Regions from separate parts of the Paenibacillus sp. N3/727 genome, predicted to be linked through region 1. Evidence: riboswitches for the same ligand, from Rfam matches in the RefSeq annotation. Region 1 holds a riboswitch; the other holds the start of a gene.
The links. Region 1 has a riboswitch for cobalamin ahead of MNQ98_RS03185 (ribonucleoside-diphosphate reductase subunit alpha). Riboswitches for the same ligand answer to the same signal wherever they lie in the genome.

Region 1 (7,757 bases):
GAACAAAGAAATATTTTTAGCTTGATTCCAGGCAATAGAAAACGCAATCGTGCCGACTGCTCCGATTTTGGATAATACAACACCCAAAGATATTTTGTTTCTTAGACGCTTTCCTTTTACTTCCGACATTCCGCCGATAACAATACCTCCCCATGCCCGGTCGGGATGAGTCAAGAGAAACTCAAGCACAACCGAACCCCCAGTAGAATATCCGCACAAAAATATTTTTTCGATGCCTAACTGGTCTATCAACTGTTTGATATCCTCAACGATTAAAGGATAAGTAACCGCTTGTTTGGAAGGCTGGCTCTTGCCGTGTCCTCTGATGTCAAAAGCAATGGTTCGAAAATAAGGCGACAGCCCTTGGATTTGGTATATGAAATTTAAGCTTGTCAGTACCGGTGGATGAATAAAGAGGATAGCGGTTCCTTTTCCGCGATCGATATAATGCATCGAGTATCCGTTTATGTTGGTAGAAGTCATTTTATCGTCACACTCCATGTTAAATCATTCATAAGTTGGTTTTCTGCACAATTATGATATAGAGTGTCCAGATTGAAGGAAAGTACTCCATCAAATAAACCGGATATTCGGTGTACAATATACTTTCCCATTGCCAGACTGTGTAATGGCTGCATCCTTTGCCACACCGTTGATATCAAGGGAGCCGTCTCTGACGTCAATCACAGCCGAGCCCCCACCTGATCGACTATGATATGTCCATTGATGTTCGTGATAGTTATTACATCTGATCCAACTGCTTGCAAGAGTCTTTGACCAATGCAAGCAGGCACGGTCAGGCTAGCTCGATTCAAGTTACTCTGCAATATGATCATACTCAGGTGATGCTGCAGGTTGAGGATAATGGCAAAGGCGTGGAAACCATTCATACGGCTTTGGGCTTGCGGGCATGCAGGAACGCCTAGCTTCATTACAAGGCAAACTCTACACCCATTCACAGAAGGATGAGGGCACGATAGTCACCTGTACCATCCCGAATCAGGCGAATGAGGGCAGCCAGAAGATTAAAATATTGCTGGCGGACGACCAGCCGTTGATTCGTGAAAGCTTGAAACTGCTGTTAGGAGAAGAAAAAGATTTTGAAGTGACCGTTATCACGACCATCGAGGATGTGTCTTATGCGGCTGAAGCGCTTCACAGTGGGGCCGAAGGCTATATACTGAAATCTATTCACCCCAAAGAATTGGCAGCGACCATACAGCTAGTATATGGCGGAGGGACAATGATCTCACAGGATATGGCTCAGCAATTGTTTCATCATGAGATGAAGGATACGGCGAAAAATCCGTATGAATTAACCGAGAGGGAGTTAGATGTCCTTCAGTGTTTGATGGAAGGGCTTCGCAATAAAGCTATCGCCCAGAGACTGTATTTGTCAGAAGGAACGATTAGGAACTACATTTCCTCAATCTATTTGAAAATGCAGGTGCAGGGCCGCGAAGAAGCTGTGGAGAAGGCAAGAAATGAACATCTCATTTCTTAAGTGGGGAGAAATCAAAAAGCGCGTGTTCTCAGAATAGAGAACCCGCCGCCAAATAAGACTTTTATGACACCGTATCATCAATGATGATACGGTTTTTGGTTCCTCTTTACTCCACATCTATAGGATGCTTGATCTTATCATTATAAAAATCAATGTATAGCTGTCCATTGCTTCCTTTGACTGCATAAAATACATCCTGTTCTCTTTTCCCCCGTAATTTCAGCTGAGCTGTCAACCATTCTCGAGAAATATGATTAGCATCAAAGTTTCCATGCAATACCTGTCCATCCATAATAAGCTCGATGGGAAACTGTTGAGCACTACTTATCCCTTTCTTTAAATCTTTCAGGATTGTACTTTTGTATTCTCTTTTTTTCATAACGGATATTTTACCATTGACTTCAAGAAGCACATACTCCACCTCGTTTAAGTCAAAAATATCCTTTTGTCTGAGCATTTGGTTTAACGAATCCATGGTTAGATTGTTCTTTTTAAGATTATCTTCAAGAATTTTCCCACCTTCAATAAGGACTGTTGGTGTACCTTCTACCCACATGCGTAATTTTCTGCTTTTTAGTACAGTCTTAGTTAATATAAATGATGTAGCTGTAAAAACAACAAGCGAAATGATAAGGTAAACTACCTTCATTTTGTCATTAAACGCCAGATTAGCAGCAATAGCTCCCATTATGATAGCTGTAACAAATTCATGGAAGTTCATATTGGAAAGAGTTTGTTTTCCTAAGATCCGTGTGATCAAAAGTAGAAGCACAAAAGCAGAAATACTACGAAGTAAGATTATCAGATGCTCGATCAAAGTCTTCACTCCAATCAACTAAATTGTTCAATTGAAATTTCACTTTCATAGTATGGTCCACACTGATTTATTTAGTCAGATAATTGCCTCTGGAGCACGCTGTTTCCCTAAGTATCCTTAAGGACGAAAGCCCCTGAGTAATTTCATCTTGAGTTCTTCCGGTCATAAATTAGTGAAGTAAAAACAATTGTTACCCAAACGCCCTGACCGTTCAATTTAATCATCATAAGATACAGTGTAGTTTAAAACAAAGGAGGAATCATCATGAGTGGAGTAGTGGGGGGATTTGGAACCGGAATAGGAACTATTCTGGTATTGTTCATATTGCTGGTTATTATCTCATGTCATTGTGGTTTCATCTAACAAGACCTAGCATCCGCAAAGCTGAAAAGAGACCCTGCCAGCATATAAGCTGGTAGGGTCTTCGTATTCTTAAGCGCTTGGTATCATCCACCTTCTTTCCCTCCTTCTTTTTGAGTCCAAGGTACTTTGCTATCCCCTATACATGACCGTTTATAACAACTTCAATCACTTCGACTCGTTTCAGCTTGGCTGCGTCTGCAGCCACATCGATAAACAAGTTTTCCGTCAGGACTGCCTTGATCGTTTATTAGCGGATTAGGCTCATTTGTTACCTAAATGCCCTTACCATCTAAATTAATTATCATAAGATAAGGTGTAGTCTAAAACAAAGGAGGAATCATTCATGGGTGATGTAGTGGGTGGATTCGGCACCGGAATAGGAACTATTCTGGTATTGTTCATATTGCTGGTTATTGTCTCATGTACTTGTGGTTTCATCTAATAAGACCTAGCATCCACAAAGCTGAAGAGAGACCCTGCCAGCATATAAGCTGGTAGGGTCTTCGTATTCTTAAGCGCGGAGTTCACGCAAAGATCGTCCAAGAACGCTTAGGACACTCATCAATTACTATACTTTGGATACCTATTCGCACGTCTTACCTGGTTTGCAATTCGTTTGCAACCATAAAAATAGCGCGACCCCCATCTCACCGGAAAGTCGCGCCATGCTTGAATTTTCAAAGATGCTGGTGAAGGGAATTGAACCCCCGGCCTACGCATTACGAGTGCGTTGCTCTACCCCTGAGCTACACCAGCGAATGGGATGATATAAATAAAACGACAAAAAATATTATAACTCTTTGACATGAAAATGCAACCCTTTTTATATGAAAAAAGGGCAGGGTAATCCTCGTTACCTGCCCAGTTTTTCCTGCACAGATTGCAGCTTTTGCTTGCTCGAAGAGACTTGGTCCCGGCGGTCGTCAATTTTGACCGATGTGGACACCCGCTGTGCTCCAGACAGGAAAGGCGCTTCATGCAGAGCAGAAATGGCACCCCATACAGAGTTAAGCTCTCCTTCAATAATCGTGCTCATCGAGGTCAGTTCGTATGAGATCCCCTCCTGCTTCTCCAGCACCCGCTGCATCTCTGCAACATACATACTCAAGCTGGTCGTAGCGGTTCCAATCGGAATGACGGTAACTTCCGCAATTGCCATCTTATTTCACCCTCCTCAAACCTTTCGAATATTAATATTGTATCAGCCAGCAGCAGCATTTCAAAATTTCATCCCCCATAGTCCCGTTCAAATATAGCTTCATTTTTAAGGTTTTGTCCTGCGTTAATATCTCTATCGTGATGCACGCCACAATTAGGACAATCCCATTCACGAAGTTTTAGATCCTTGACGTCTTTATTTTTGTACCCACAGCACGAACATAACTGAGAACTTGCAAAGGTTTTGGATACAATAACCACTTCTTTACCGTACCATTTTGCCTTGTACTCAAGCATTGTTCTAAATTGTGACCACGATACTTCACTAATTGCTTTAGCCAGCTTGTGATTTTTCAGCATATTTGATACTTGCAAATCTTCAATACCAATTACATCGTGTTTTTTGATGATTTCAGTAGTGATTTTCTGCAAGTAGTCTGTTCTTGAATTAGAGATTCTTTCATGGATTTTTGCAACCTTAACACGTTGCTTGTTCCAATTCGAACCACCTTTTATACGTCTGGAAAGGATACGCTGCGCGTTCGCTAATTGTTCTTCAAGTTTGCGATACCATTTTGGATTTTCGTTTTAGGCAATTTAATTTTGTTCCCTACAATAGCAATATTCCCATTCGTTTGCTTGGTTGTATAGGATTGCACCTTATTCTTTTTAGACTTGAAGCGTGGTACGTCATTTTGCTTTTTGAAGAAACGATCAAATGCATTCGCAAGATTCTTTAGCGATGACTGCAAGGAAATACTGTCCACTTCTTTTAACCATACGAATTCTTTTTTCAGGTGTGTAAGTTTAGCTGAACACGAATTGTAGTTTAATCCTTTACCTGTTTCGTTGTATGCGTCACACCATTGTGTCAAAAAACGATTGAATACGAAACGAGAACAGCCGATTGTTTTAGCAATTAAAATTTCTTGTTCCTTACTTGGATAAATGCGAAATTTATATGCTTTGTTTACAATCACTGTTCTCACCTCAATTAGTGATTTTGAATGTACTGTTGTTCTGTGCTTCTGTATGTTTGTTAATAGTTACCACAAAGTAAGAAGGGTTCCAAAGACGAACTCCCCACAGTTTCTTTTTTAGCTGTGGGAACTCTTTAAAAAAACAGTCTTGCTGCCCCCCCTTAATACATTGGGAATCCCAAATATAGGATAACATACGTCAAGATAGTTTTTGTACTAACTATCAGTGTCTTTTCTAATTTACAATTTAACATATGTCGGACAATTCATCTCACGATTAAAACCGCGAGTGTTCTCAGCTAATTCATAAAGCGTGTATCACCGTATAAAAGGTCGTAATTCGAAGAAATGTGCGAAATCTCACTCTCTTTTGGCGGTTTGCGAATTGGCGGATTTTTCGGTCATTTGCTATAATTCAACTTGCGTCAAATTTTAAGATAACAGTTTACAAACACAATATATTGGGTTAAATTTATTAACATCAACCAAATATAGTGTGTACAGGCGTCTGGCGTCTAATATACCCGTCAGACTTAATAGGGAAGCATGGTGCAAATCCATCACGGTCCCGCCACTGTATAGGGCTTCAGAGCGCTTTTTTGCGATTCTGATATGAATTCGGCTTTATGGCCACTGAAGGATTAACTCGTTATGCCTTTGGGAAGGCGCCGAACTCTACACCCCAAGTCAGGAGACCTGCCTGTATACAGCACGACACCTATCCTACGGGAAATTAGGAAAGTGTTCACTCTTTTGCGTCTGTACATAACAGCAAGCCCTAAAAATAGCGGCTTAAGCTAGTATGCACATATTTATTCACAGCGCACACGAACATTTTCAACCTCCCCAAGGTTTGGAAAATGTTTTTTTAATGTTCTTTTTCCCATTTTTCCCGAGAAAGCGAGGAATTACCTATGCCCCAACTCGTAATTAAACCGAACAACCGTCAACTTGCTTTTGATGAAAACCGTCTCTCTGTCTATGCCGACCGAATTTTGAACGAACTGGATATGCTGAGCAAGGAACAACTACTTCGCGGTGTTCATTCCAAACTTCGTGGCGACAAAGTGACCGGCGATGAGATTAGCAGCGCATTCACAATGTCGGCTCTTGAGCTTGTTACCAAAGAGGAACCGAACTGGAAGTTCGCGGCAGCACGTTCACTTTTAACCTCCCTGTATAAAAAAGCGGCCAATCACCGACGTTACAAAGCTTATCCGGAAGAGCCTTACGGCGCCTTCTTCCCCCTCATTACAGAGCTAGTACAAAAAGGAATTTACCGTGAAGAGCTTCTGGAATGCTACACCAAAGCGCAGATTGAAGAGCTCGGGGAAACGATTGATTATACCCATGACCTGCTATTCGATTACATCGGACTACTGACGCTGGCAGAGCGCTACCTGGCAACCGACTTTGACGGCCGAGTGATGGAGCTTCCACAGGAACGTTACATGGTCATCGCGATGTACCTCATGCACAAAGAGCCAGCTGAGAAACGTATGGAGCTTGTAAAAGAAGCCTACTGGGCGATGAGCAACATCTACATGACGGCTGCAACGCCGACGATGTCCAATGCTGGTAAAAAGGTAGCCGGCCAGCTGTCCAGCTGCTTTATCGACACGGTAGATGACTCGCTCGAAGGAATTTTCGACTCCAACACCGACATAGCGCGTCTTAGCAAAATGGGCGGCGGTATCGGCGTTTACCTCGGCAAAGTCCGTGCCCGTGGCTCCGACATCCGTGGACACAAGAACACCAGCTCCGGCGTTATCCCTTGGATCCGCCAGCTGAACAACACAGCAGTTAGTGTAGATCAGCTTGGCACACGCAAAGGCGCCATCGCCGTTTACCTGGATGTTTTCCATAAAGACATTCTCGCATTCCTGGACCTGAAGCTGAACAACGGTGACGAGCGTATGAGAGCACATGACGTGTTCCACGGCGTATGCTTGCCTGACCTGTTCATGGAGGCTGTAGAAGCCCGCGATGAGTGGAGCCTCTTCTGTCCTCACGAAGTGAAGAAAGTGATGGGCTGGAAAGACGAGAACGGCCGCCCGCTTGGTCTGGAAGACTTCTACGATGAGAAGCTTGGTCAAGGAATGTTCCGTGAAAAATATGCAGAAGCCGTAGCACATCCGCTGCTCTCCCGCATTACGGTTCAAGCGATCGACATCATGAAACGTGTCATGAAATCGCAACTGGAAACCGGAACACCGTACATGTTCTACCGTGACACCGTAAACCGTGCCAACCCGAACTCTGCACACGGTATGGTCTACTCTTCCAACCTGTGTACTGAAATTATGCAGAACCAATCGGCTACAGTTATTGAACATGAAGAGCTCGTAACCAAAGATGGACAGACCCGCATTGTCATCTCCAAAGTTCCTGGCGACTTTGTTGTCTGCAACCTGAATTCCATTCATCTGGCACGTGCAGTTCCAGCTGGTGTACTGGAGCGTCTTGTACCGATCCAGGTGCGTATGCTAGATAACGTCATTGACATCAACAACATCGAAGTGCTGCAAGCACAATACACGAACAGCCAATACCGCGCTGTCGGCCTTGGAACCTTCGGTCTGCATCACCTGCTGGCCCTGGAAGGCATCCGCTGGGAATCCGATGAGGCGGTTGCCTATAATGACAATCTGTATGAAAAAATTAACTACCTGCTCGTTAAATCCAGCATGGAGCTGGCTAAGGAAAAAGGGCATTATCCGAAGTTCAAAGGCTCCGACTGGGAGAGCGGCGAGTACTTTACGTACCGCGGTTACACCGACGGCGAGCATGAAGGCAAGTATGTAACGACCGAGCAGTGGCGCGAGCTGCAGCAGGAAGTACAGCAAAGCGGTGTCCGCAACGCATGGCTCTTTGCCATCGCGCCGAACGGCTCCACTTCTATTATTGCTGGCTCAACTGCCAGTATTGATCCGCT
Region 2 (7,757 bases), 1.9 Mb from region 1:
AGATACCTGCACAACCATTCTGTCCCATGGTGGCTCCCAAGGAAGCGGACAGATTCGCAATGCCTTCCTGAACACCCAGTTTTTTGTTCTGGGTTTGCACAATCAGTGGAATAGATGCGGCGCTGGAGCGTGATGTAAACGCAAAAGTCAGGACTGGCAGCGCTTTTCTGACATAAATCATCGGATTAAATCCGAACAGGGACAGCAGAATCAGATGGATAATAAACATGACGATTAGCGCCACATAAGACGCCAGAACAAAATCGACAAGGTCTAGGATGACCTGAAGATCCGTTCCTGCTATCGTCTTGGCCATAAGTGCCAATATCCCGTACGGTGTCAGTCTCAGAATCAAGGTTACAATTCGCATCACAACGGCATAAAGGGCGCGGACCATACCGCGAAACGTTTCTGCTTGCTCCGGATACTTTCGGTCAATCCCTAGTACAGCAATGCCGATAAAAGCAGAGAATATCACAACTGCAATCGTGGACGATCTTCTGGCACCGGTCATATCTGCGAACGGATTTGACGGAATAAACTCCAGTATTTGCTGTGGCAAAGTCTGCTCTTTCACATCTCCCAGTTTTTCTTCCAGCAGCGCCCCCTGTTCGTGCTCAGCAGCACCGGCCTGAATATTCTCAGCAGACAGGTCAAACGTAAGCGTTGTTGCAATACCTACCGATGCGGCTACGCCCGTCGTTAATATCAGAACAGCGATGATAAGTCCGCTCATTTTGCCGAGATTGCGTCCGCCCTTCAAATTCATAATGGCAGAGATGATCGATACCATAATTAGCGGTATAACCATCATTTGCAGCAGACGAACATATCCGTACCCCACCAGGTTAAACCATTGCGACGATTTCGCTATGATATCCGAGTCAGCCGAATAAATGAACTGCAATATTGCACCGAACAGCACACCGAGACCGAGCCCGGCAAACACCCGCTTGGTAAACGAGTAGTGCTTTTTTTGCATCCAGTACAATATTCCGATAAGCAGAAGCAGCACAAGGACATTGATAACGATCCAGAGTGTTTCCATCGCCTGATGCCTCCCTTTTGTTTGATAAGTGCTACTACGTATTCATTTCCAAATACGGATACACTTTAAACATTACCCGTGAAATCCGATCCGACATCTATTTTTTCTTTTTAAAAATATGCTCCATACATGCAAAAAAGACGGCTTTCAGCCGTCTTAAAATTTTGCTTACATATAGAATATTTCCATTTTTCCCGGACTAGATTCATCTTCCAGCTTCCGTATGGATCTCTGCCTGACCGCTTGAATCGGAGACGTTTGCAGTCAGAAGAACCTGGGGAGCGCCATTTTCAGGATGGCTGACGACTGCCGGATCCACTCGGAATACTCGCCGGATAAAATCTTCGGTCAGTATCTCAGCCGGGGTTCCCTCTCCCGCGATCTTTCCATCCTGAAGCACCAGAAGCCGGTCACAGAACTGAGCCGCCAAATTAAGATCATGGAGCACGCTAATTACCGTTATACCGGTATCTTCGCGCCACTCTGCAACCATGTTCATAAATTGCAGCTGATGACGGATATCTAAATAAGTTGTCGGCTCATCAAGCAACAGAAGTGTAGGTTCCTGAGCCATCACTTTGCCAAGAGCTGCACGTTGGCGCTGTCCCCCGCTTAATTGATCAAGTCGTCTGGATTCGAAATTTTCCAGTTCCAGCTTTCGGATAATACGATCCAGAAGCGGTCCGGAATCTTTCTTCTCCCGTCCCATCCAGTCTTGAAACGGGTAACGTCCCATTTCAAGAACCTCGCGCACTGTAAAATCAGACGGAGCGAGCCCCTCCTGCTGAAGAACCGCTACAGAGCGGGCAAGCTCCTTTCTGTTATAACTTGAAACTTCTCTGCCACGAAACTGTAAATGTCCAGACGATGGCAACTCCACACCTGATAAGAGATGCAGCAGCGTGGATTTACCGCTTCCGTTCGGACCAATAATGCCCCACCATTCCCCAACGTTTACGTTCCAATCGATACCGGTCACCGCGTTCACCCGGTCAAAGCGCTTGCTTACGCCTTGAAGTGTAATCATACACTTCCCTCCCTACGCTGCTTTTTGTTCCGGTACAGCAAATAAGCAAAGAACGGAGCTCCAACAAATGCAGTTACTACCCCGATCGGAATTTCGGTCGGCGACAGTATGGATCTGGCAGCCGTATCGGACCAGACCATGAAAATCGCTCCGCCCAGTGCCGATAATGGAATGATGATCCGGTAGTCAGAACCGGTAATGAGACGGATCATATGAGGAACAACCAGTCCCACGAAGCCGATCACACCGGATACAGACACGGCCGCAGCCGTTAGAAAGGTGGCAACAACAAGCACACTGGTCTTCAGACGATCGACGTTAAGCCCCATATGGGCCGCCTGACGTTCACCTAAAGACAACAGATTCAGTGTACGCGCCCGGCTCCACAAATATAAGAAGCCTACAGTAAAATACGGGAAAAGGACAGCAATATACGACCATCCCCGCATGCTTAAACTTCCCATCGTCCAGAATAGAATGTCCGTTAGCGTATCTCGTGACATTACCGTTAAGAATGAAACGACCGCTCCTAAAAAGGACTGCATAACCACACCTGACAAAATCAGTGCGTTAGTCGGTATCTTACCGTGATCTCGGGCGAGGAGCAGCACAATCCACAGCGTGATCGCCCCGGTCATAAATGCAACGATCGGCAAGGTCCAGGCACCCGCAAAAGAGTACTGCAATCCGTAGAAGATCAGAAACGCAGCACCAAGTGATGCACCGGAGGATACACCGAGTGTAAAGGGATCGGCGAGCGGATTTCTAAGTACCCCTTGAAAAGCAGCACCGGCCACCGCAAGGGATGCCCCAACCAGCATACCGAGCAGTATACGGGGAAGTCGTACCTTCATGATGATCTGCTCGGAAGCTACTTCCCAGTTGGGAACAATAGAGTCCCCGATCCAGGGCAACCGGTGAAGAAGCATGGCTCCAATTTCCTTAACGGGCAGATGGACGGAACCGATGCCGAGGCTGACGATCAGCGTCAGCAGTAAAAGCAGGAGCCCCACCGTTCCATAACCCGCAAGTTTTTTACTCATGGGGTCATCAGTTCCGGATAGACCGCCTTCGCTACTTCAACCAATCCTTGAGTTACACGAGGTCCCGGGCGGCTGATCAGATTGTCATCAATTTTAATCAGCTTATTGTTTTTCACAGCTTCGATTTGGTCCCAGCCGCTGCGTTCTTTAATGATTTGATCCAAAGTTTTTTTGGTGGATTCATCCACTACATTGCTGGAATACAGAATCACATCTGGATTCGCTGCAATAATCTTCTCTTCACTGATTTCGAACCAGCCTTCGCTGTCGCCAGCCACGTTGGCTGAATTGCTGATATTGAGCATCTCATCCAGATATGTGCCCTTTCCTACCGTCCAACCCGGTGAGAACTCAACATACACTTTTTTCTTATCCTCATCTTTTACGGATTTAACCGCTTCCTTCACAAGGTCCAGATCCTTCTGCATTTGATCTACGATGCCTTGAGCTTCCGCCTGACGGTCCGTAATCTCTCCAACTACCTTAATGTTGTCCATGACTTCAGCAATCGTCTTCGGGTCGTTCACGAACAGCTTTATTCCGAGGTCACGGAGCTTCTGTACGTTCTGTTCATTCATCGCTGCTGTAAATATAACATCCGCGCCTGAAGCGACAATGGCCTCAACATCCATTTCATAACCGCCCATTTTCGGCTTGGATTTGGCTGCCTCAGGGTAGTCGTCCACTTCGGATACGCCGACAATTTCTTCATCCAAGCCAAGTGCGAACAGTTTTTCCGTCTCGGAAGGAGACAGCGACACAACTTTTGCTGGAGCCTTATCAAATGTCATTTCCTCTCCAGTAGCATCCTTTAAAGTTAACGGATACACCGTTTTAGCGTTTTCAGCGGCAGGTGCTTCCGGTTTCTGACCTTGTTCAGCCTCCGGTGCAGGTGTTGGTGTTGCCTCCTTCGGAGCTGTTTCTCCTCCACAAGCAGCCAGTGACAGGACCAGCATCAGCACCGCCAACATGGCGGACCATGATTTCATTATTTTTTTCATCGATTTTCTCTCCTAACCCTAGTTTGAGAACAACTTGCTTGCCTTAGGTACTCAATAAACCTGATTTCTGACGGAAATCCTTACATCCAACCACAAAAAAGCCCCTGATTTCTCCGCAGAAGAATCAGGGGCTACGTTTCGGAAACAATGAACCTTATCCAATAAATAGGAGTTTTGCTCTAGTACAGCACCTCACCCACATTAGGTCCGCCAAACGTAATCCTTTCCTCGAAGGACCGTCAGATCATTACGCGGGCAGGTCTCCTGACTTACAGGTTGAAATGACACCTCCGCCTTCCCGACCCTGTTTAGACCAGTGGCAGTAATGGAGGATATCCCTGATTCACAGTGGCGGGACCGCGCCGGACTTGCACCGACTTCCCTTTTAACCCGGGAGCAAAACATATGCTTTGCTTATTCTCCAGGACCTCGCGAGTATTGAATATTCTTTTTGCCAAGCTTACTTCTCTTTTGACGATTATATGAGATATCCTCTCGGCTTACAACCTGAAACTTCACAGAAAAAAACTGAGTAGCCGCTCCCCGCTTGCCGTGAACCCTATTTCTGCCTATATAACCATTATGGATATCTCACTTATTTATCGTACGCGTCTGTGGATTTGCCTCTCACCCTTTGCCCTGAAGCCGGACATTGGTTTACAATAGATCTGAAGCTTTATACCCGAAAAACTATGCGGAGGCGTACATATGCTCTTTATCGATAATCAGGGGATCCATGATCCCGCCATTAATCTAGCGATTGAAGAATACGCTTTGAAACACTTGCCTATGGAAGACAGCTATTTGCTCTTCTACATTAATCAGCCGTCGATTATCATCGGCAAACACCAGAACACGATTGAAGAGATCAATCAGGAGTTTGTCCGTGACAATAACATACAAGTTGTTCGGCGATTGTCCGGAGGCGGTGCTGTATACCATGACCTCGGCAATCTCAATTTCAGTTTTATTACAAAAGACGACGGCCAGTCATTTCATAATTTCCTGAAGTTCACCCAACCCGTTATCGATTTCCTTCAAAAAATGGGTGTTCCGGCTGAGCTCAGCGGCCGAAATGACCTTCAAGTCGGAGAGAAAAAGATTTCCGGCAACGCCCAGTTCTCCACACGGGGACGCATGTTCAGCCACGGGACTCTTATGTTTGACCTGGATCTGGACAATGTACAGGCCTCGCTTAAAGCTAACCCAGAGAAGTTCAAATCGAAGAGCACGAAATCAGTGCGCAGCCGTGTGGCCAACATTAAGGAGCTGCTCGGTACAGATATGACAATTGAACAGTTCCGTGCAGAGCTTCTGCGTTCGATCTTCGGAATGGAGCCAGATCAGGTTCCACAGTACGTTCTTCAAGAAAAGGACTGGGAAATGATCAATCAAATCTCCAAGGAACGTTACCAAAACTGGGACTGGAACTATGGCTTATCACCAGAAAGCAATGTGAAACACGCGAAAAAATTCCCAGTCGGCATTATCGATATCCGCATGGACATTAAAGATGGACATATCGGCGAGATTAAAATTTACGGTGACTTCTTTGGCGTAGGCGATGTAGCCGATATTGAAAACGCGCTTCGTGGCAAACGTTACGAGGAAAGTGAAGTAAGAGAAGCCCTCTCATCCATTGACGTCAAGCATTACTTCGGTAATCTGGAGTTTGATGATCTGATCGGTTTGATTTTTTTAGAGGAATAGAGTAACAGTACTGAGTCACGATTTTAACAGAGATATCTTTCAAAAAAAGCAGGTCACTCGAGGATTCATCCTTGGGTGACCTGCTTGCTTTTATAGTCCATTGTTCACTTCTTGAGTAGGAACGATTTCTACACGTAGCGTCTTACAACAGACATGAGGGCCGTCCCAGGTCAATGGACCTTTTGGGACACCCCCCGTTCGTATTATTTGGATGCGATGAATACATACCAGAGCAAGACGAGTGTGAGCACGATACACATGTTCTCTACTGTGTTCCCCCATTTGCTACCAGTGCTCATTAGTTTGAACTTCACTCTGAATTTCAGTGGAGGTAATGGCCGTATTCCCCTGTTCGTCAGCATATCGGCCGCCAAATGAAGGGCATAAGACATTCCACCTGCAATCCATAAGCTCTCCCCTCCCGCTGTTCCTTTTGTTGCGAAATAGAGCAGCATAGTCCAGCCTGCCGCAGCATATGCAGTATGCGTCAAACCACGATGGGAAACGAGCGTGGAAATCATCAGTACGCATCCGGCAATCGTGTTCCACGGGCTGAAGGCTTGGCCGAACTGAAGAAGTCCCAGACCAATCATAAACATCACGATATGACGCAGCGTCCGTCCGGGCAGAAAGGATACGACGGCAATCAGACCTGCCAGTGCCAGATTCCACGGAGCATAATCCTGGCTGTAGTAAAAAATAAATACGGCTCCAACAACCAATGCCAACTGCAGCACACGCAGCAGTCCTGTTGGGATGACCGTTCTGACCAAAATGGAGTTCGGCTCATCGATGTCAGGAAGCAGCGAACTGACTGCGGCTGCAGCCGCAGCCGGGAGTGTAACGGGAATTCCGGCCAGCCCCATGACCGACAAGGTGACGCCGGTGCTAATAACCAAATGGGCTCTTCCCATCATAATAAATAACTTCCTTTCATTCTCTAGTTGTCTTGTTTGAGCCCGTTCACTTCTTTCAGCCGTAATATGCACGGGAATGTATGTTCGGCATTTTAGTATAGCAAAAAAACCCTCTTTTTGTCTACCCTTTCCACTCTATGGACAATATGATCCTGTCCCAATTGAAAACCGTGCCACAAACGGTACAATAGAGTTAAGACAGAGATAAAAGGAGAGAGACAACCATGACCGATTACAAATTGATTGCCATCGACATCGATGACACACTCATCAATGACGATAAAGAAGTAACCCCGGGTGTCCAGCAGGCGTTGGAGCAGGCTGTCGCAAAAGGTGTTGTAGTTACATTGGCGACCGGCCGAGCCTATGCATCCGCACAAGCGATTGCCCGCCAAACCGGACTAAATGTGCCAATCATCACTTATCAAGGGGCTCTGATTAAGAATTTGTTGGACGAAGAGGTTCTCTATGAACGCTATGTTCCCGTTGATGCTGCCAGAAAGCTGTATGAGTACTGTGTAGAGCATAATCTACATCTGCAGACTTATATTGATGACAAGCTATACTCCCGGGAAGAGAACCAGAAACTGATCGATTATTGTGCACTGAACCGCACGCCTTATTATATTGAGCCTGATTTCATCAAAATGATCGAACAGCCTACACCTAAAATGCTGATCATCGATGATCCTGCTTATCTCGACGAGCTGATTCCGGTATTCCAGGAGCTGCTTGGCGATCAAATGCATATCACGAAATCCAAACCTTATTTTCTAGAATTCATGCATAAAGAAGGTACGAAAGGCCATGCTTTGACGTTCCTTGCGAATCATTTTGACTGCGCTTTGGAACAAACCATTGCGATTGGCGACTCCTGGAATGATCACGAAATGCTGGAATGTGCAGGCCTTGGTGTTGCCATGGGCAATGCTATTGAGCCGCTCAAGGAATTAGCGGACTATGTAACGCTTAGCAATAACGAAGATGGCGTTAAACATGTAATCGAGAAAT

Region 2: linked by a shared signal. The riboswitch ahead of MNQ98_RS23980 (ABC transporter substrate-binding protein) and the one ahead of MNQ98_RS03185 (ribonucleoside-diphosphate reductase subunit alpha) in region 1 are both predicted to bind cobalamin.

The regions. Positions count from the first base shown of each region.
Region 1 is NZ_CP093336.1:701,498-709,254, reverse strand. It holds gene MNQ98_RS03230 (alpha/beta fold hydrolase) at 1-483, opposite strand, end outside; gene MNQ98_RS29670 (ATP-binding protein) at 762-926, shown strand; gene MNQ98_RS03225 (response regulator transcription factor) at 911-1,504, shown strand; gene MNQ98_RS03220 (DUF421 domain-containing protein) at 1,611-2,321, opposite strand; gene MNQ98_RS03215 (sporulation protein YjcZ) at 2,586-2,684, shown strand; gene MNQ98_RS03210 (YjcZ family sporulation protein) at 3,028-3,126, shown strand; tRNA gene MNQ98_RS03205 (tRNA-Thr) at 3,369-3,440, opposite strand; gene MNQ98_RS03200 (MTH1187 family thiamine-binding protein) at 3,538-3,843, opposite strand; partial or broken gene MNQ98_RS03195 (RNA-guided endonuclease TnpB family protein) at 3,912-4,822, opposite strand; gene MNQ98_RS03190 (transposase) at 4,833-5,018, opposite strand; cobalamin riboswitch at 5,308-5,540, shown strand; gene MNQ98_RS03185 (ribonucleoside-diphosphate reductase subunit alpha) at 5,737-7,757, shown strand, end outside.
Region 2 is NZ_CP093336.1:5,156,154-5,163,910, forward strand. It holds gene MNQ98_RS23965 (L-cystine transporter) at 1-1,048, opposite strand, end outside; gene MNQ98_RS23970 (ABC transporter ATP-binding protein) at 1,254-2,075, opposite strand; gene MNQ98_RS23975 (FecCD family ABC transporter permease) at 2,072-3,118, opposite strand; gene MNQ98_RS23980 (ABC transporter substrate-binding protein) at 3,115-4,119, opposite strand; cobalamin riboswitch at 4,360-4,566, opposite strand; gene lplA (lipoate--protein ligase) at 4,828-5,829, shown strand; gene MNQ98_RS23990 (metal-dependent hydrolase) at 6,033-6,746, opposite strand; gene MNQ98_RS23995 (Cof-type HAD-IIB family hydrolase) at 6,971-7,757, shown strand, end outside.